4 regions of the Rhizobium zaerense genome follow, and region 2 is predicted to be linked to each of the others. Evidence: predicted binding sites of a transcription regulator. Region 2 holds the regulator's gene; each other region holds the start of a gene.
What was found. The regulator PhoB, encoded in region 2, activates phosphate uptake and scavenging genes when phosphate is short. The targets are predictions, from matches to a motif close to TGTCATNNANCTGTCAT.
Positions count from the first base shown of each region.

Region 1: the regulator PhoB is predicted to act here: its motif matches at 2,763-2,779, upstream of ACS4RR_RS08770 (DUF1045 domain-containing protein).
Region 3: the regulator PhoB is predicted to act here: its motif matches at 2,611-2,627, upstream of olsB (l-ornithine N(alpha)-acyltransferase).
Region 4: the regulator PhoB is predicted to act here: its motif matches at 1,787-1,803, upstream of ACS4RR_RS10270 (BtaA family protein).

Region 1 is NZ_CM132690.1:1,842,800-1,847,518, reverse strand. Features, by position in the region: gene ACS4RR_RS08790 (ureidoglycolate lyase) at 1-86, opposite strand, end outside; gene ACS4RR_RS08785 (HepT-like ribonuclease domain-containing protein) at 70-432, opposite strand; gene uraD (2-oxo-4-hydroxy-4-carboxy-5-ureidoimidazoline decarboxylase) at 429-929, opposite strand; gene puuE (allantoinase PuuE) at 929-1,852, opposite strand; gene ACS4RR_RS08770 (DUF1045 domain-containing protein) at 1,980-2,687, opposite strand; gene ACS4RR_RS08765 (NAD(P)/FAD-dependent oxidoreductase) at 2,802-3,980, opposite strand; gene mnmC2 (tRNA (5-methylaminomethyl-2-thiouridine)(34)-methyltransferase MnmC2) at 3,979-4,695, shown strand.
Region 2 is NZ_CM132690.1:4,882,075-4,886,793, reverse strand. Features, by position in the region: gene pstA (phosphate ABC transporter permease PstA) at 1-317, shown strand, start outside; gene pstB (phosphate ABC transporter ATP-binding protein PstB) at 333-1,148, shown strand; gene phoU (phosphate signaling complex protein PhoU) at 1,193-1,906, shown strand; gene phoB (phosphate regulon transcriptional regulator PhoB) at 2,054-2,737, shown strand; gene ACS4RR_RS24125 (GcrA family cell cycle regulator) at 3,233-3,766, opposite strand; gene ACS4RR_RS24120 (aspartate aminotransferase family protein) at 4,187-4,719, shown strand, end outside.
Region 3 is NZ_CM132690.1:91,791-96,509, forward strand. Features, by position in the region: gene lspA (signal peptidase II) at 1-228, shown strand, start outside; gene ACS4RR_RS00490 (hybrid sensor histidine kinase/response regulator) at 284-2,566, shown strand; gene olsB (l-ornithine N(alpha)-acyltransferase) at 2,675-3,553, shown strand; gene ACS4RR_RS00500 (hypothetical protein) at 3,612-3,929, opposite strand; gene ACS4RR_RS00505 (NADP-dependent malic enzyme) at 4,259-4,719, opposite strand, start outside.
Region 4 is NZ_CM132690.1:2,147,625-2,152,343, forward strand. Features, by position in the region: gene ACS4RR_RS10265 (class I SAM-dependent methyltransferase) at 1-501, opposite strand, end outside; gene ACS4RR_RS10270 (BtaA family protein) at 498-1,742, opposite strand; gene ACS4RR_RS10275 (serine hydrolase domain-containing protein) at 1,982-3,412, shown strand; gene ACS4RR_RS10280 (lytic transglycosylase domain-containing protein) at 3,442-4,365, opposite strand; gene ACS4RR_RS10285 (LysE family translocator) at 4,481-4,719, opposite strand, start outside.

The sequences.
Region 1 (4,719 bases), 1.9 Mb from region 2:
ATCACCTCGCCGAAGGGAGCAAAGGCGGATCGGGTGAGCGGGCGGATGCCGAGAAAATCGGGCATGACTTCACTCGCCTTGCGCATGCCAGTGACGGATGGCATCGATCGCGGAGAGAAGCTCCGGCAGTGTGCGATACGTCGCCTCCCAGATCTCGGAGGGATCGAGATCGAAGAGATCGTCGAGGATACGGTTGCCCGTGCCGCAGATTTTCGTCCACCGCAAGTCGGGATGCTCGGTCGCAAATTCCGGATGTGTCACCAGCAGGCGGGACGCCGCCGCACCGATGGTGAAGTGGCAAAAGACAACCGCCTTGAAGGTGAGCTTGTCCCCGGTAAACGCAGCCTCATCCATTCCGCCGACGAAGGTCAGCGCTTCGGATGCCGCCTCATACATCTCATTGAGATAGTCGATCGCTCGCCGCTCTTTCATTCAGCCTCCGGCAGCATCGATGTCAGGCGCAGCAGCGCGATCCGCTCGACTTGCGCGGCCGCGGTCGCCAATTCTTCGTCTCGGCCATTGCCGATCCGCGCTTCGAACGCCGACAGGATGTCGTCCTTTGTAAGCCCCTTGACGGCGATGATGAAGGGAAAGCCGAATTTTTCGACATAGGCCGAATTGAGTTCGGTGAAGCGGGCATGTTCGGCCGGGTTCAGGCGGTCGAGACCGGCGCCGGACTGCTCCTTCCGGCTGTCTTCCGTGAGATCGCCAGAGATGGCAAGGCGCCCGGCAAGATCGGGATGGGCGCAGAGCACCCCGAGACGCTCCTGCGGGCTTGCCGCCCGGAAGATGGCGGCAAGGGCCGCATGCACACCGGCTGCCGCCAGTGGCTCCGTCACGTGGCCGGCGTCATAGGCGCGCTCGGCGATGAAAGGCGAATGTTCAAAGACGCCGCCGAAGCGGGAGACGAAATCCTCGCGCGACATCATCACAGCGCTTCCGGCTGATGGTGCTTGTGCCAGTGCTCGGCGATCTCGATGCGGCGCGGAATCCAGACTTTGTCGTGCTTCAGTACATATTCGATGAAGCGCTTCAACGCCGCCGCCCGGCCCGGGCGCCCGACGAGGCGGCAATGCAGGCCGACCGACATCATCTTCGGGCTGCCCGCCTTGCCTTCCTCGTAAAGCGTGTCGAAGGCGTCCTTTAGATAGGTGAAGAACTGATCGCCGGCATTGAAGCCCTGCGGCGTGGCAAAACGCATGTCGTTGGTTTCGAGCGTATAGGGGATGATCAGGAAGGGTTTCCCGTCGACGCCCTTCACCCAGTAAGGCAGGTCGTCGGCATAGGAATCGGAGGAATAGAGGAAACCGCCCTCCTCCTGCACCAGCCGAAGCGTATTGTCGGAAGGCTTGCCCTGATACATGCCATAGGGCCGCTCACCGGTAAGTTCGGTATGCAGGCGCACCGCTTCGAGGATATGCTTGCGCTCCAGATCCTCGGGAAAATCCTTGTATTCCAGCCAACGGTAGCCGTGGCTGGCGATCTCCCAACCGGCCTCCTTCATCGCGGCGACGGCCTCGGGGTTGCGGGCCATCGCCAGCGTCACGCCGTAGACGGTCGCTTGCACGTTGAGATCTGTGAACATCCGCCAAAGCCGCCAGAAGCCAGCACGCGAACCATATTCGTAGATCGATTCCATGTTGAGGTTGCGCTGTCCCGACCAGGCGGCCGCGCCGACGATCTCCGATAGCAGGTTTTCGGAGGCCGCATCGCCGTCGAGGATCGAGCTTTCGCCGCCTTCCTCGTAGTTGATGACGAACTGCACGGCGACACGCGCCTCGTCCGGCCATTTCGGATCGGGCGTCAGGCGCCCATAGCCGACAAGATTGCGCGGATAAGTCTCGGATACCATTAAATCACCCTCTGAAAAGACAGAGGAAACGGTAGCATCCGTAGCCGGAATGTCGAGCCGGAAACTGCGCAACGGAGTTCTGTCCGAACGCCGGCGCTCCGGCGCCAACCTTTGAGGCATTGGTTCGTCAGGCGATCCTGCGCGCGCTGACCTTACCCATCGGATGCAGCGAATGAACGCGGAAAGGGCCGCCCGTGCCCTCCTCGATCATCAGCGCCACGTTCGAAACCGTGACCGGCTCACTCAAGACAGGCTCGAAGATCGTCCGCAGCGCCGGCTCGATGCGCGGCATGTCGATCGCGTTGACGGGGCCTGTCACCGGCATATGAAAGCGGAACTCTTCCATCACATAGGGATTGCCCCAGCGATGAAGGTTGGCAAACTGTGCCGCCGATAGCCCGTCCGGATCACTGCGTTCGATCTCGGCCTCGCTGAGCGGTGCGCGGAAACGATCGAATTCCTGCACGATCGCCGAGGCGAGATACTGGATCTGCTCGCAAGGCGTGCTCGGCAGCAAGCTGTAGAAATTGCCGAGCCGGGCGACTTCGACACGCGGAATCTGAAAGGGAACGAAGGTCCCGGAAAAACGCATCAGATCGCGCAGGAGTTGCGATTCGGACATGTCGTTGGACAGCTGAAATGGCGCTTTCAAGACGCCATGAAAACCGTAGCGCCGGGGCACGGCGGTATGGAAGGCGATCTCGTGAATACCGAGGCCACGAACTGCCGGAGGCTCCATCATATCGCCCGAAAACACGTTTCGGCCAAGCCAATTGGCGGCCACGAGCGACAACAGGTCGCTCGCCGGAGGCGTGAAGCAAATGGCATAGCGCATGCAATTTCCTCCATCAAGGAAGTAAGCGCCGTTCAGATCCGGCGCTGTCGATGCGCAAGCAGATAGGTGATTTGCATGACAGAATAACGAAACGAAGCAGCGCCTAATTCACGTTTAACGTGAAGCCGCCGCGATGTGGCTTGAGATTGCGAAGCTTTCCGGCAGCAAAAATCCGCAGTCTGCATCGTCTGCGATACATATCGCCGCCTCCGCCAGCCGGTGGGCGAGGCCGAAGCTGACTTTGAAGCCGCCGGTCAGCGCGATCAGGCGTGGATGTTCGGGATGGCGGCCGATCATCGGATCCCGGTCTATCGCCTTTGGGCGAAGCCCGGCCCAGCGCTCGACAACGGGGGCGTCGCGAAGAGATGGCACGATGCCGCGCGCCGCCTCGATCAGCATATCGAGCTGGGCGTCGGTCGACGTCGGGTCGTCAAAACGGTTCTCGCTGGTGCTGCCGATTGCCGCTTGCCCGCCCTCGTGCGCGACGACATAGAGCCCGTCGAGGAAGATCGTCGGCAGCGCCGGGTCGATATCGGCTTTCAATAGCGCTGCCTGCCCCTTGACCGCCTGGCCGAGCGGCTGTTTCAGCCCCGGCGTCAGGACCTGCAACAACGGAAAGGACTGATGGCCGGCGGCCAGGATGCAGTGACTGAAAACGATGGTTTCGCCGTTTATTTCGGCCATGCCGCGATCGGGGTCGAGGCCGGCAATCGCCGCATTCTCCTGGACGCGAACATGCTTTGCCCGCCGCAGGAAGGCGATGAGCGCTGCGATCAGCAAGCGGGGCGCAACGCGGGCGGCGAGTGTGTCGTGTACGAAGCCGCTCTCGCCGGCAGACGCCTCGATCCAACCGTCCATATCAAGGCCGTCGAGCACATGCCAGTGGAAGCGGCGGTCACCCGCCCGCCAATGGCGTTCGGCGTCCTCAAAATGGCCACGCGCTATTTTGTTGAGATGCGGCTTCGGCAGCGGGATCAGCCGTCCGGACCTGTTATACCCGGCGGAAAGCCCGGTCTCCGCTTCGAGCGCTGTGATTTCGGCTTCGAGCGAGACCAGCGCATCGAACTGGAACTGCTTCTTCTCCGACCACCGGTCCGGCATATGCGGCATCAGCGCGCCGAGCAGGCCACCACTTGCACCTTCGCCCAACCTGCCGGCGTCAGCGATTAGAGCACGGATGCCCCGGCGTTCGGCATGGACGGCCGCCCAGAGCCCCATGATGCCGCCGCCGACAATCAGCAATTCTAAGGACGATTGACCTGAGACCGGCTGAGGACTATCGGCTTTTTCCATGACAGACGTGAACCCCGATCAGATTGGCGCGGGCGCGCCGCAGCCGCTCGAATGGCGCGACGGCGATATGCCCTATTCCACCGCCTTTGGCGATCATTTTTATTGCCAGACCGATGGGCGGCTGGAATGCGGCCACGTTTTTCTCGCCGGCAACGGCCTGCCGGAGCGCTGGAATGGGCGGCAGAGATTCCAGATCGGAGAACTCGGCTTCGGCACCGGCCTGAACTTCACTGAAACCTGGCGGCAATGGAAGCTCCATCGTGCGAACGGCCAGCACCTGCATTTCATCTCCTTCGAACTTTATCCGATGCGCAGCGAAGAAATCGGCAGGGCGCTGTCGCATTGGCCGGAGATCGATGTCGAACGCGGATCGCTGACGGCGGCTTGGCCGCAAGCGCCTGCTGGCACCGTCTCGCTGAACCTCGATTCTCAGACGACGCTCAGCGTGATCTGCGGCCGCGCACTCGATGGCGTTGCAGAGGCCAAACCCGGCTTCGACGCCTGGTATCTCGACGGCTTCGCCCCGTCGCGCAACAGCGATATGTGGTCGGAAGAACTGATGCGGCTCGTCTGCGAGAAAAGCGCAGCCGGCGGCACTTTCGCCACCTATGCGGCGGCCGGCTTCGTGCGCCGCAATCTCATCGCTGCAGGTTTTGCCGTCGAGCGCCGCAAGGGCTTTGCCGGCAAGCGCGAAATGCTCTGCGGCATCAAGTAAACTCGGGCAAGTGCGATCGATTCA
Region 2 (4,719 bases):
TGCAGATGGTGTTCCACCATGTTCTACCGCTCGCCATGCCAGGCATCCTCACCGGCACGATCATCGGCCTGGCGCACGCGCTCGGCGAAACCGCGCCGCTGCTCCTGATTGGCATGGTCGCCTTCGTCGCCAACGCGCCGACGACACCGCTCGATCCCTCGACGGCTCTGCCCGTACAGGTCTATATGTGGGCCAACGAGGCCGAACGTGCCTTCGTTGAGCGTACTTCGGGTGCCATCATCGTCCTGCTCCTGTTCCTGATCGTCATGAACATGGGCGCCATCCTCTTGCGTCGTCGCTTCGAGCGCCGCTGGTAAACGGAGTTAAACATCATGAACATGTTGACGGAAGCTGCAGTTGAAAAGGCGCTGGATCGCAAGATGAGCAACGTCCCGTATAAGATGATCGGAAAGGAAGTCTCGGTTTACTATGGCGAGAAGCGCGCGCTTTTCGATGTGAACCTGAACGTCCGCGAAAACACCGTAACCGCCCTGATCGGCCCGTCCGGCTGCGGCAAGTCAACCTTCCTGCGGTGCCTCAACCGCATGAACGACACGATCGACGGCTGCCGCGTCACCGGCAAGATCACGCTTGATACCGACGATATCTATGATCCCGATATCGACGTCGTCGAACTTCGCGCCCGCGTCGGCATGGTCTTCCAGAAGCCGAACCCGTTCCCGAAGACGATCTACGAAAACGTCTCCTACGGCCCGCGCATCCATGGCCTTGCCAAGTCGAAGGCCGACCTCGACCAGATCGTCGAGACCAGCCTGCAGCGCGCCGGTCTCTGGAACGAAGTCAAGGACCGCGTGCATGAATCCGGCACCGGCCTGTCCGGCGGTCAGCAGCAGCGCCTCTGCATTGCCCGTGCCGTTGCCGTCAGCCCTGAGGTCATCCTCATGGACGAGCCCTGCTCGGCGCTCGACCCGATCGCCACCGCCAAGGTCGAGGAACTGATCCACGAGTTGCGCGAGAACTACACGATCGTCATCGTCACCCACTCCATGCAGCAGGCCGCGCGTGTCTCGCAGCGCACCGCCATGTTCCACCTTGGCAATCTTGTCGAGGAAAACGACACCGACAAGATGTTCACCAATCCCGACGACCCGCGCACCCAGGACTACATCATGGGTCGTTTCGGCTGATTTTGGCGACACCAAGCCTTCCCGTTATTCGAGGATAAAGCCCCATGGCATCGACACATATTTATTCTGCTTATGATGATGATCTGAAGTTCCTGTCCAGGCGGATTTCCGAAATGGGCGGTCTGGCCGAGCAGATGGTCGCCGAATCCGTCCGGGCGCTCGTCAATGGCGATACCGCGCTGGCGCAGAAGGTCATCTCCGACGACGTGATCCTCGATCACGCCGAACGCGAAATCGGCGACAAGGCGATCGTCACCATTGCCCGCCGTCAGCCGATGGCTGCGGACCTGCGCGAAATCATGGGTTCGATCCGCATCGCCGCCGATCTCGAACGCGTCGGCGACCTCGGCAAGAACACTGCCAAGCGCGTCATCGCCGTCCAAAGCACCGGCGTTCCCCGCAAGCTCGCCCGCGGCCTCGAGCATCTGTCCGAGCTGGCGCTCGTCCAGCTCAAGGAAGTGCTCGACGTCTACACCAATCGTTCCGCCGACAAGGCGAATGCGATCCGCGAACGCGACAACGAGATCGACGCGATGTACACCTCGCTGTTCCGCGAGCTCCTGACCTACATGATGGAAGATCCGCGCAACATCACCAGTTGCACGCATCTTCTCTTCTGCGCCAAGAACATCGAGCGCATCGGCGACCACGCCACCAACATCGCCGAAACGATCTTTTACATGACGACAGGCGCGCAGCCGGAAGGCGACCGTCCGAAGGACGACAGCGCCAACACCGTCGGCGCGGTCACGGAATAACCGTCCGGGCCAGGCGCCCGGACCAGTCAATTGCGTGCGCGCCCGTCCGGGCGCGCAAAGAGGTCGCAGCCAATTTCTGAGTTTGCGCAGGATGCATTGCTTAAATCACCCCCGGTTTAAGGATCATGCGCGAGGAGACCGATACGCATGATCCCGAGAGTTGCAGTTGTTGAAGACGAGGAAGCCCTCAGCGTGCTTCTTCGCTACAATCTCGAAGCGGAAGGCTTCGAGGTCGATACCATCCTTCGTGGCGACGAAGCCGAAATGCGGCTTCAGGAGCGCACGCCAGATCTTCTTATCCTCGATTGGATGCTGCCCGGGGTCTCCGGCATCGAGCTTTGCCGGCGGCTGCGCATGCGGCCGGAAACCGAGCGCCTGCCGATTATCATGCTGACGGCGCGCGGCGAAGAGAGCGAGCGTGTCCGCGGATTGTCGACGGGCGCCGACGATTATGTCGTCAAGCCCTTCTCGACTCCCGAACTCGTTGCCCGCGTCAAGGCGATGCTGCGCCGCGCCCGTCCCGAGGTGCTGTCGACGGTGCTGAAATGCGGTGACATCGAGCTCGACCGCGAAACTCATCGCGTCCATCGCAAGACCCGTGAAGTCCGCCTCGGCCCCACCGAATTCCGCCTGCTGGAATTCCTGATGTCGTCGCCGGGCCGGGTCTTCTCCCGCTCGCAGCTGTTGGATGGCGTCTGGGGCCACGATATCTATGTCGACGAGCGCACCGTCGACGTCCATGTCGGCCGCCTGCGCAAGGCGCTGAATTTCTCCAACATGCAAGACGTCATCCGCACCGTCCGCGGCGCCGGCTATTCGATGGAAGCCTGAGGGCTTTCGTTCTGGGTGAGGGGGACGTGCCCTGCGAAAGGTTGGTGGGGACGGAGAAGGTTGCGGCACAATCTCTTCTCCCCTCGGGGAGAAGGTGCCGGCAGGCGGATGAGGGGGCCACACGGCACACTCTTTCCGTGATAACCTATCCCACATGCCGAACGGCTGCGCCCCGAACACGGTCGAAACGACGCCAACGCGGTCGAAGCCCTCATGGTGTTATAAGAAAGACCGGCTTCCCCGGCCCCCCTCATCCGCCCTACGGGCACCTTCTCCCCGAGGGGAGAAGAGGGAATCGAGATGTTGCGGCATGTCCCTTCGCCCCTTTGAGAACCGGAGGAAGGGTCGAGACCCATGGCGCGACCCTGGTTGGTGGCGGCAGCCGGATAAGGGCAAGTCGGCGTTCTCAACGAACTGAACGCCCGACAGCTTCCATCCAATTACAAAAAAACGGGCCACTTGGCCCGTTTCGTCATTCTAGCAATGATCACCCGCTCAGCTGGCCCGGGCTGCCGCCCGGCGGCGTTCGTTGACCGGCTGGTAGGCAAGCTTCTGGTGATAGCCGCAATAAGGCGAATTGTCGGGGGATTCGCAGCCGCAGAAATGGAAGTCGTCCTTCAGCGGATCGCCGACCGGCCACTTGCAGGTGCGTTCGGTCAGCTCCGTCAGGCCGAGGCGTCGCGAAATCGGCACGACCACATTGCCTCTCGGCACGTATTCCATTTCCTCGATCGTTTCGATCTCGATCTCTTCCTTCAGCATGGTCGCGCCCTGCTGGCGGGTAACGGTGCGGGTGGTGACCCGTGAGGCGTAGTTCGGCGCGCGCGGCGCCGAGGTATTGCGCTTCGGCGTTCGCGCCGCGGTGTTGGTGCCGCCGGCCTTGGCACGGCCGGGAAGGCACAGCCGGTGCACTTTGCCGATGACCGCGTTTCTGCTGACCCCGCCAAGCTGCGCAGCGATCTGGCTGGCGCTCAGTCCTTCGGCCCAAAGTTTCTTGAGTTTCTCGACCCGCTCGTCTGTCCAGTTCATGCCCTGTCTCCACCTTCTGCGTTGGTGATGGCAGAATCCCTCACCGTTGTCCCGGGAGCTCCGAAACAAGAAACGCTTGATCAATTTTGGTGACTAGTTCCGCCGCATGCAGTCTAGTAATTGATCTTTAACCTAGTGTGAGCCTGACTCCGTGACAAGAGTCGCATGAATCCGGATGAATCGAATTCGTAGTTTTCCCCAACTTGCTGCCCCTGCGTGTCATTTCTGCAATAATGCCTGTTGATGACTGGAAATGCCGCTGTACACTCTTGCTGCATACGCTAAGGGCGCCGTTTTGTTGACATTGCAGCGCGAAAAGGAAATAGTGCCACTCGCCGCCGCAAGGCGGCATTTTTGATTTTTCGGGCCTGGTTTCCTTAGCCGGAGTCATTGCCCGGCAACTTTGATGGAGATCGCGCCATGGCTGAAGCCGCGCCGCTTTATGACACCTATTCTCGTGCCCCGCTGCGGTTCGAGCGAGGCGAGGGCGTATGGCTGATCACCGAAACTGGCGAGCGATATCTCGATTTCGGCGCCGGCGTCGCCGTCACCTCCGTCGGCCACAGCAATCCGCATGTTGTCGGCGCGCTGAAGGAGCAGGCCGACAAGGTTTGGCACCTGTCGAACATCTATGAGATCCCCGGCCAGGAGCGTCTGGCAAAACGGCTGACGGACGCCACCTTCGCCGACAAGGTGTTCTTCACCAATTCGGGCGCCGAGGCGCTCGAATGCGCGATCAAGACGGCGCGCCGCTATCAGTTTTCCAAGGGTCATCCCGAGCGCTTCCATATCATCACCTTCGAAGGCGCCTTCCACGGACGGACGCTGGCGACCATCGCCGCCGGCGGCCAGGAAAAATATCTCGAAGGCTTCGGCCCGAAGGCGCCGGGTTTCGATCAGGTGGCTTTCGGAGACATCGAAGCGGTTCGCGCCGCGATCACCGATGCGACGGC
Region 3 (4,719 bases), 140 kb from region 2:
ACGGCGAAGGACCGCTGGATCGCTCATCTCGGTTATGCGCTGATCATCGCAGGCGCGATCGGCAACCTCGTCGACCGCTTCGCCTATGGACATGTGATCGATTACATTCTTTTCTACACCGAGAGCTGGTCCTTCGCGGTTTTCAATCTCGCCGACAGTTTCATCACCATCGGCGCCGGTTGCGTCATTCTCGACGAGCTGCTGCTGCCAAAAAAGGCCGGCCGCTAAAATCTTATCGAAATCCTGAAGGCATTCGGAACGGGCCTCATGTTATCCAGATAGCATGCAGAACCTGGGACAGTTGCAGGAAAGATTGTCCGCCGCCTTCGGTGGACCCGCCGCCAAGCCGCATGAGAAGCGGATGGAGGCCCCTTCCTCACGACCCGGCGCATCGACACCTCAGGGAGCCGATGATCGTCCGAGGGGAACCGCACCGACAAGGCGGCTGCTGTTCTACTGGCTGGGCGGCGCCGGCCTTCTTGCCGCAACGATCCTGATGCTGCTTGCCCATGCCGGCGATCCGTTGCTTCTTTCGGGCGGCCTTGTCGTTCTTGGCCTTGCCGTCATTGCCGGTTATGCCCTGCTGATGGTTCGGCCGCGCAAGGCCGGGCAGGGCCCCGGCAAATCCCTGCAGGATTGGAACGCTGGCGCAAAGCTGTTTGCCGACGTGCACGACGTGCTCGGCGACATCACGGTCAGCCGGACCATGGACCGGTGCATCATCTCCGCCAACGATACTTTTCGCCGCCTGAGCGGGCGGCTGCGTCCGGAAGGAAAAACCTGCGAGGAGATCGGGCTTGCCTTCCGCCCCGGCCCGATACCGCACTGCTACGATGTCGAGATCTCGACACCGGAGGGCCAGCGCATCTTCCTCTGGCGCGACGTCGTCACCCGCGACCCGGCAAATGGCCGCCTGCTGTTGCAGAGCGTTGCCCGCGACGTGACCGACGAGCGGCTCATCGCGCAGGGTCGCGAAGAGGCCCGGCAAAAAGCCGAATATAACAGCGCCGCCAAATCGAGGTTGCTTGCCACTGTCAGCCACGAGGTGCGCACGCCGCTTTCCGGCATCCTCGGCATGACGCATCTGATCGCCGAGACGCGGCTGACGCAGGAACAGCAGAACTATCTCGCGAACATCCGCCAGTCCGGCCATGCGCTGACGCAACTCGTCGAGGACCTGCTCGACTTCTCCACCATCGAGGTCGGCCGTTTCGCGCTGCACCCGCGCTCGGAATCGTTGCGCAAGCTTCTGGAAAGCGTCGTCGAGATGCTCGCCCACCGGGCGCATGAAAAGGGTATCGAGATCGGCGCCACAGTGTCGTCCGACGTGCCCGAAAATATGAGCTTCGACCCGGCGCGGCTGCGTCAGGTCCTCTTCAACGTCATCGGCAATGCGGTGAAATTCACCCAGGTCGGCGGCGTCTTCATCCGCGTATCGCTCGACCCCGGCGATATTTTGATCACCGTCACCGATAGCGGTCCCGGCATGACGACGGAGGAGCAGGCGCGCGTCTTCGGCGAGTTCGAGCAGGGCGGGAGCGTAGCCGACAAGAGCAGCGGGACCGGGCTCGGCCTTGCCATCTCCGCCCGCATCATGCGCGAATTCAACGGCGCGCTGACGGTTGCCAGCGAAAAGGGCAAAGGCAGCGAATTCACCATCCGCTTCCCTGTCGATATCGGCAATGAGCGCCCCGACCGGCGAAACACGCTGCTTGCCGGCAACAGTGTCGTGCTGCTGGCCCCAGCCGGTGCGGCGCGCACAGCCATTGCCGAGACGATCACCACGCTCGGCGGCCTCTGCCATCTCGTCGGCGACGGCGAGACGGCGCGGGCAACGCTGCTCGGCTTGGCAAAGGGCGGACGGCGGCCAACCGATATCATCATCGACCACCGGATGTCGGCGGAATTTTCCGCCCATCTTGCCGATCGCGCCGAAATCGCCGCGCTTGGCCTGCGCAAGGTGCTGCTCGTCAATCCGGAAGAGCGTAGCGCCCATCCGCTCGACCTTTTCGACGCCTGGCTCATCCGCCCCCTGCGCGAGCAGTCGCTGATCGACGTGCTGCGCGGGCGCATGCGCGGCATGGAGAAACGCGACGCGCTGAACGACAACCAGCCCGGCTTCGGCCTTTCGGTGGCGGAGACATTTGTTGCCGCCAGCGGGCTCAGCATCCTGCTCGGCGAGGACGACCCGATCAATGCCATGCTGGTGCGCGTCGTCCTGGAAAAGGGCGGGCATAAGGTGCGCCATGTCGAAGATTTCGAGGCGCTGCTCGACTACGCGCTCTGCGAGGCGAATGCCCGGCCCGATATCATCATCAGCGACCTCTCGATGCCTGGTGGTAACGGCATCGAAATGCTGGGACGCCTGCGCGGCCATGAACGGCGGCTCGATCTTGCCTCGGTGCCGGTGATCGTGCTGACCGCCGACAAGAGCGACGAATCGCGCCGCCAGGTCTTGCTCAACGGCGCCAACCGCGTCATGGTAAAGCCGGTCGATCCGGTGCGGCTGCTGACCGAAGTTCAAGCGGTTGCCGCCCTTTCCGCCCGCCGGGCAGAGGCGCGGTGAGCGCCTCAAAAACCGGCACGCTTCTTGCGCCTGGAAATTCAAAATGTCACTTTCCTGTCGCAGAGAAGTGTTTTATGGCGTCGATAAGCCGGCAACGGGAGAATCGTCATGTCCGCCATCGACATCCTGAATCGTGACACCACCGCGGAGCCCGCACGGCCCTCGACGGCTGCTGTACAGAAGGACGGCGATATCCTCGGCCGCATCGGCAATCTGGAGACCCGCCTTGCCCGCACGGCACGCGAGATCGATGCCGCCCAGTCCGTGCGCTACCGCGTCTTCGTTGACGAAATGAAGGCGCAGCTGCCGCTGGATGCCATGCGCCGCCAGCGCGACGTCGATGCCTATGACGCCGTCTGCGATCATCTTCTCGTTCTCGACCGCTCGATCGAGGGCGACCCGGAAGACCAGATCGTCGGCACCTACAGGCTGTTGCGTCAAGATGTCGCCATCGCCAATGGCGGTTTTTACTCGGCTTCCGAATTCGAAATCGACGGCCTCATCGCCAAACATCCGGACAAGCGCTTCATGGAGCTCGGCCGCTCCTGCGTGCTGCCGGAATACCGCACCAAGCGCACTGTCGAGCTGCTGTGGCAGGGGAACTGGGCCTATGCGCTGAAGCATGGCGTCAGCGCCATGTTCGGCTGCGCCTCTTTCCCCGGCGTCTATCTCGAAAGCCACGCGCTGGCGCTGTCCTTCCTCCATCACAATGTGCTGGCGAAGAACGAATGGGCCGTCGGCGCCCTGCCGCATCTGGCCCGCAACATGGACCTGATGCCGGTCGAGGCCATCAACCCGAAGCGGGCGCTGATGGCCCTGCCGCCGCTGATCAAGGGCTATCTGCGCCTCGGTGCGATGGTGGGCTCCAGCGCGGTCGTCGATCATGCCTTCAACACGACCGACGTGCTGATCGTGCTGCCGATCACCAGCATTTCGGACCGTTACCTGAATTATTACGGCGCCGACGCCGGTCGCTTCGCGAGCTAAAAGAAGGTCCTGAGCATCAAAGGGGCTTCGTGTCGTTTATTGACGATCATGAAGGGTGCTATGGACGGGGTTCTTTTCGCGGAGTTTCTTTTGTCTGGTAGTCGCGACGTTCGCTGCCATCTGGCAATAAGCGAGTAATGGCTCCAATCACCAATAGTGCGGCGGATCCCCAAAACAGTTTTGGGTCATACGCAGATGCGCCAACCGCATTGGCTACGCCTGCCACCATGCCGCATGGGCCGCCCATCGTATAGATGCACTCCATAGGCAAAGGCCCGGTCGCTCCCAAAAACTGGGCCACATGCGAGTAAAACGTATGCCACCACAGAACAGAAACAGCTAACCCAACGCCGCCGGCAACGATAAGAAGATTCATAAGACCTTTAGACACTGCCGCCCTCTCTGCTGGGAGCACCCACACCCCTTGGAAGATATAGCGTGATGCCGCTCTACTGCATAGCATAAGCGGGATAGTTTGAGGTCAGCATCCTTGCGTAGCGCAAACGCGAGAAAATCGATAACCTTGGCATCAAGCGAGGAAAGGCTGTCCAGCACACTTATGAAGGGCCGCTCGGCTGAGGTCGTCAAGCCAGGTCGAGCGCCTGCACAAAAGCCAGCCCATAAGTTCCATCGATGCCGGAAAACCCTGCCCGGCTGACGCGCTGAGCTGGGAAAATGCCGTCTCATAATGTGGGCCGGATGAGTTTACGAACCCGCCCCGTAGGCGGCGATCGCCGCCATATTGACGATGTCGCTGTCCTTGGCGCCCATCGAGGTGATCTGCACCGGTTTGTCGAGGCCGACGAGGATCGGGCCGATGACCGTGGAGCCCCCGAGCTCCTGCAGCATCTTGGTCGAGATCGAGGCCGAGTGGAAAGCCGGCATGACGAGGACGTTGGCCGGCCCGGAGAGGCGGCAGAAGGGATATTGCTCCATCACCTTGCGGTTCAGGGCGACGTCGGCCGCCATCTCGCCGTCATATTCGAAATCGACGCGGCGCTTGTCGAGGATCTTCACCGCCTCGCGCACCCGCTCGGAGCGTTCGCCTGAGGGATGGCCGAAGGTGGAATAGGCAAGCATCGCGACACGCGGCGGATAGCCCATCCGCCGCGCCAGACCTGCGGCCTCTTCGGCGATATCGGCAAGCTCTACGGCCGTCGGCATGT
Region 4 (4,719 bases), 2.2 Mb from region 2:
CGGCAAACCTTCTTGCTGGCCGAAATCGACGATGTGCAGCTGGCCGCCGGGATTGAGCGCGGCGATCGATGCATCGACGGCGCGCTCCCAGTCCGGGATCATCGACAAGGCATAGGAAATGAGGATGCGGTCGAAGCCGCTGACGCCGAATTCGCGCGGTGTGAACGCCGTGGCATCGGCGATGCGGAATTCCGGGATCGTCGCCTTGGTGGCGAAGGTCCTGCGCGCCGAAATCAGCATTTCCTGTGAAATGTCGAGGCCGAACAGTTTGGCGGTCGGGAAATGCCTGTGGGCGAAGGCCATGTTGCGCCCGGTGCCGCAGCCGACTTCAAGCAGAGTGCCGCCTTCGGGCACGTCGAGATGGCGGATCGTGCTGTCGCGGCCGAGAAGGTAATATTTGCGGGTCAGGTCGTAGATATGCCGCTGGTAGCGGTACATGCCATCCATCAGGCTGGCATGTTCATTGCTCTTTCCCGCCGCCTCAGTGCCGACCTTGCTCACGCCTTCTTCCCGTAAATGTGGAAGCCGCCGTAGATTGCCGAACGATCGAGCGCGGTCAGTTCACGCGACTTCTCCTCGAAGTAATCCCACTGGTCGCGGATCACAGGCGCCAGGCGGCCTTCGATAATGCTTTTTTCTGCGGCGGTGCGGAAGATCACGCGGGCGCCTTCGCGCGCCGTGCGGGTGATTTCAGTCCAGACGTCGTTCAGTTGCTCGTCGGTCATCCAGTCCTGTGCGTCGAGCAGGATGTAGCGGTCGCGCGAGGCGGCCGGCTCGCGAGCGAGAAGCTCGGTAAAGCTTGCGTGGTGGACGTTGACGCGGTCGACGTTGGCACGGATCACCTCATAGTGCTCCGACTTCAGATAGGTCGGCAGCGGGCCTTCCGCTTCGGTGCCGTAGCGGCGGCCGAAGGCCTGCCAGGCGAAATAGTTGTCGCTCATCGGGAAATGACAGGCGAGCTTTTCCAGGCGGTGCTTCAAAACCGGCGCGATCGAATGATCGGCCGCAAGGCTTGCGAGCTCGTCATATTGCTGCGGCGGAATGCCGAGGCCGAAGAGCGAGCTCTTGCGACCGGTGATCCAGCGCACGACCGGCTTTTCGAAGAGCGGCGCGATCTGCTCGTCGAAGAACTGGCGCTGCTCGCGGATCGAGCGGGTCTTGGTCATCTCGCGCAGCTTGACGCCATGCAGGCGGGCAAGAAGATGGGCCGCGCCGATGAAGCGGCCGAGCAGACCGGTTTCGTAGATGTTGCGGTCGAAGACGGTGACACGGCGGCGGCCGAATTTGCGGCCGTTCCAGTAGCTGCGGGTCGCCTCATCGAGGCGGGCGGCGAGATGCTGGTCGTAGGCGCGGCTGTTCGACTTCTCGTTCGGCATCGCCAGGAAGCGGACGAGATCGGCATGGCCGGGAAGGTGTTTGAAGGCGGCAAGCTTCAGGCGGTTCAGGGCGATGTGATGCGGGTTGAGATCGACGACGTCGATTGAGGCCGGCGCCTCGGAGAGATAGGCGAGCATGTTGCAGCCGCCAGAACCGATGGTGACGATGCGATGGTTGGGCTTCAGCTCCATCGCCTGCATGTCGAGATCCGGATCCTCCCAGATCTGCGGATAGACGAGGCCGGAAAAGAGAAGGCCGAAGAGACGCTCGGAAAAGCCATCCTTCGAAAAAGCCTTGTGGCGGAGAAGGGCGTCCTTGAGTTTCCGGTTCTTGCGGAAGCCGGCATCCGGTGCAAATTCTGACATGAGTCTGTCACCTTTTTAGCGTTCAGGGCGTGTAACGCGCCTCTGCTACAGTTTGATGACGCGGGCTGTGGGGCACCGTTCTTCGGAGACTTCGACCTCCTTGGGAGAGCGATCGTTTGCTCTCGCGAAAATCGATTGCCCGCACTCCTGGGAAAGTGATCGCAATGACGAGCCTTCTTCGTTCCGGCCCCTTTCCGGCGCGTGCGATTCCTGCTTCTCTCCCGGCAGGGAGGAATGCCATGCGATTTGCCCTGCGTATCCTGAAGGCGCTCGCTCTCCTTCTCGTTCTCGTCGTCATCGCTGCTGCCGCCTGGCTCTTCATCCGGCCGCCGGAATTGCTGCGCGTCGGCGACGGTTATGCCGCCAAGATCGTCTGTTCCAACGTCTTCATTGCTGGCCGAGAGGCTGAGGATGTGCTCCATGACGATGTCCAGGCGCCCGGAAATCCGTTGCTGCGGCTGGTGCGCGTCAGCGTCGACCGCGACAACGACCGTGTGACGGCGCGCTTCATGGGGCTGTTTGCGCCGAGTTATGCGCTCTATCGCGGCGCTTTCGGCTGCACGAGCGTGCCGGACGGCAATTTCGAGGCGGCGGCGAATGCGGTGCCCTTCGATCCGCCGGCCAAGGTGCAGGCGAACGATGCATTATGGCCGGAGGGTGAGGGCACCGGCGATCGGCAGGACGGAAAGATCGCCGCGCTGCTTGCCGATACCGGAGTTGCCGGCCCGGCAATGCGGGCGATCGTGGTGGTGCGCGATGGCCGCATCGTCACTGAGGCCTATGGCCCCGGCTTCTCGGCGAAGACGCCGCTGATCGGCTGGTCGATGACGAAGACGGTGAATGCGACGATCCTCGGCCGGCTGATGCTCGGGGGCAAGATCTCCTTCGACGATGATAAGCTGCTGGCGCAGTGGAAGAACGATGCGCGCGCCAGGATCAAGGTTTCCGACCTGCTTGGCATGGAGAGCGGCCTTGCCTTCAATGAGGACTATGGCGACGTCGCCGATGTGACGCGCATGCTCTACCTCAATCCCGACATGGTATCGCTGCCGGCCAATGCGCCGATGGAGGCCGCACCCGGTCAACGCTTCCGCTATTCGAGTGGCACGGCCGTGCTGCTGTCGCGCATCTGGATGGACAGGGTCGGCAATACTCAGGCGGCCTTTTCTTATCCGCACGATGCGTTGTTTTCGCCGCTCGGCATGACGAGCGCCGTGTTCGAGCTCGATGCGCGCGGCACCTTTGCCGGAAGCTCCTATCTCTATGCGACGGCGCATGACTGGGCGCGCTTCGGGCAGTTCCTGCTCCAGGACGGCGTCTGGAATGGCCAGCGGCTGTTGCCGGAGGGTTTCGTCGGCGCCATGCGCACTCCGACGGCGGCTTCGAACGGGCGGTATACGCAAGGTCAGGCTTGGCTGGCTGGCCCCGGCGACAACTCGAGCGCTGAGGCCGGGCTGCCGGAGGATACGTTCTGGCTGACGGGACATGACGGGCAGAGCATGGCGATCGTCCCCTCCGCCAATCTGGTGGTCGTCAGACTTGGCCTGACGCCGAGCCGGCTCAACTATCAGCCGCAGGTGCTGCTGAAGGCGATCCTGGCGGCCCTGCCGCAATCGGGGGCGCCGCAGCAGCAGGCCGGATCGCAACGACAAGCTCAGCCACTGCCATAGGCAAGGGCTTCAGCCGTTATCTCCAGATTTCAATAATTTCCTTGGGCGATGTCGGTCATGCCCTTGCGCTTGGCGTCGTAATAATAGCCGCGCGCATACAGGCGGACGGCATCGTCTTCCTTATTGTCGGAGACGAGCCAGGCGCCGCGCAGATATTTCGCGGCATATTTGATGTTGGTCTCGGCATCAAAGAGGCCACCCGGGGCACCGTCATAACCCATGGACTTGGCGGTGTTGTACTTGATCTGCATGAGGCCGAAATAGCCGCGCTTGTTGTAGGCCTTCGGATTATAGCGGCTCTCGCGATGGACGATGCGGTGGAGCAGCGTCTCGGGAATTTCGTAGAGCTTCGAATATTTGGCAATGAGCTTGGTGACGAAGCTCTTCTCGACCGTCGGCGCATCGTCTTTGTCGTCATCGCTGAACATCGGTGGCGCCGTCGGCGGATCGATCGGCCCGGATTCGTCGAAACCGTAGTCCATGCTGGCGCGCGGCGTGGTGTCGACTGCGGCCAGTGCTGCAAGCGCGCTGTTCTGCGGTGTGGCGGCAAAGGCAAGCTGCGTCGTCGGCTGTGCCGGCGTTCCCGGACGCGGCGTCGGCACGACGGACTGGATCGCCGTCATCTCGGGCGTCAGCGGGATCTGCGCATAGGCTGCCGGCGGCATTGTAAGATCGCCAGGCTGAGAAGCTGTCACGGCCGGCATCGCCGTTGCGGTCAGGGAGGAGGGTGATGCCTGGGGAATGGTGGCGTCGGCCACGGCTGCACCTTCGGCTGTCGGGATCGCGGCGAGTGTTGCATCTTCGCCGGGTTTCGGCATCGGCACGACGGTCTGGACAGCGGTCAGTTCGGTCTGGGACGTGTATTCGACGCTCGCACATCCCGTCATCATGCCGCAGAGTATCGTGGAAACGACAAGACTGCGTTTCAGGCCGCATAATCCGATCGCTACCATTCCGCCACTTTCGTGAAATCGCGCCGCCCCGGCAGCGTATAAAAGTTACCAAAAACCTTAAGCCCTGGTGACCCCATTAACCTATTCGTGACATTCCGGCAACCACGGAATATTTCTAGGCTGCAATACGGCGATATCCGGCCGTTACGGCACCTGCAGCGATCAGCAGAGTGCCTCCGGTGCGGTTTACGGCGCGCTGGATGCTCGCCTTGCGAATCAATCCGCGCGCGGTATGGGCGAGAAAAGCGTAGGTGGAGGCGTTGAGGATCGCCAGTACAAGGAAGGTCGCTTCCATGATCGCCATCTGCCCGACAAAGGGCAGGGCCGGATTGAGGAACTGCGGCACGAAGGCGA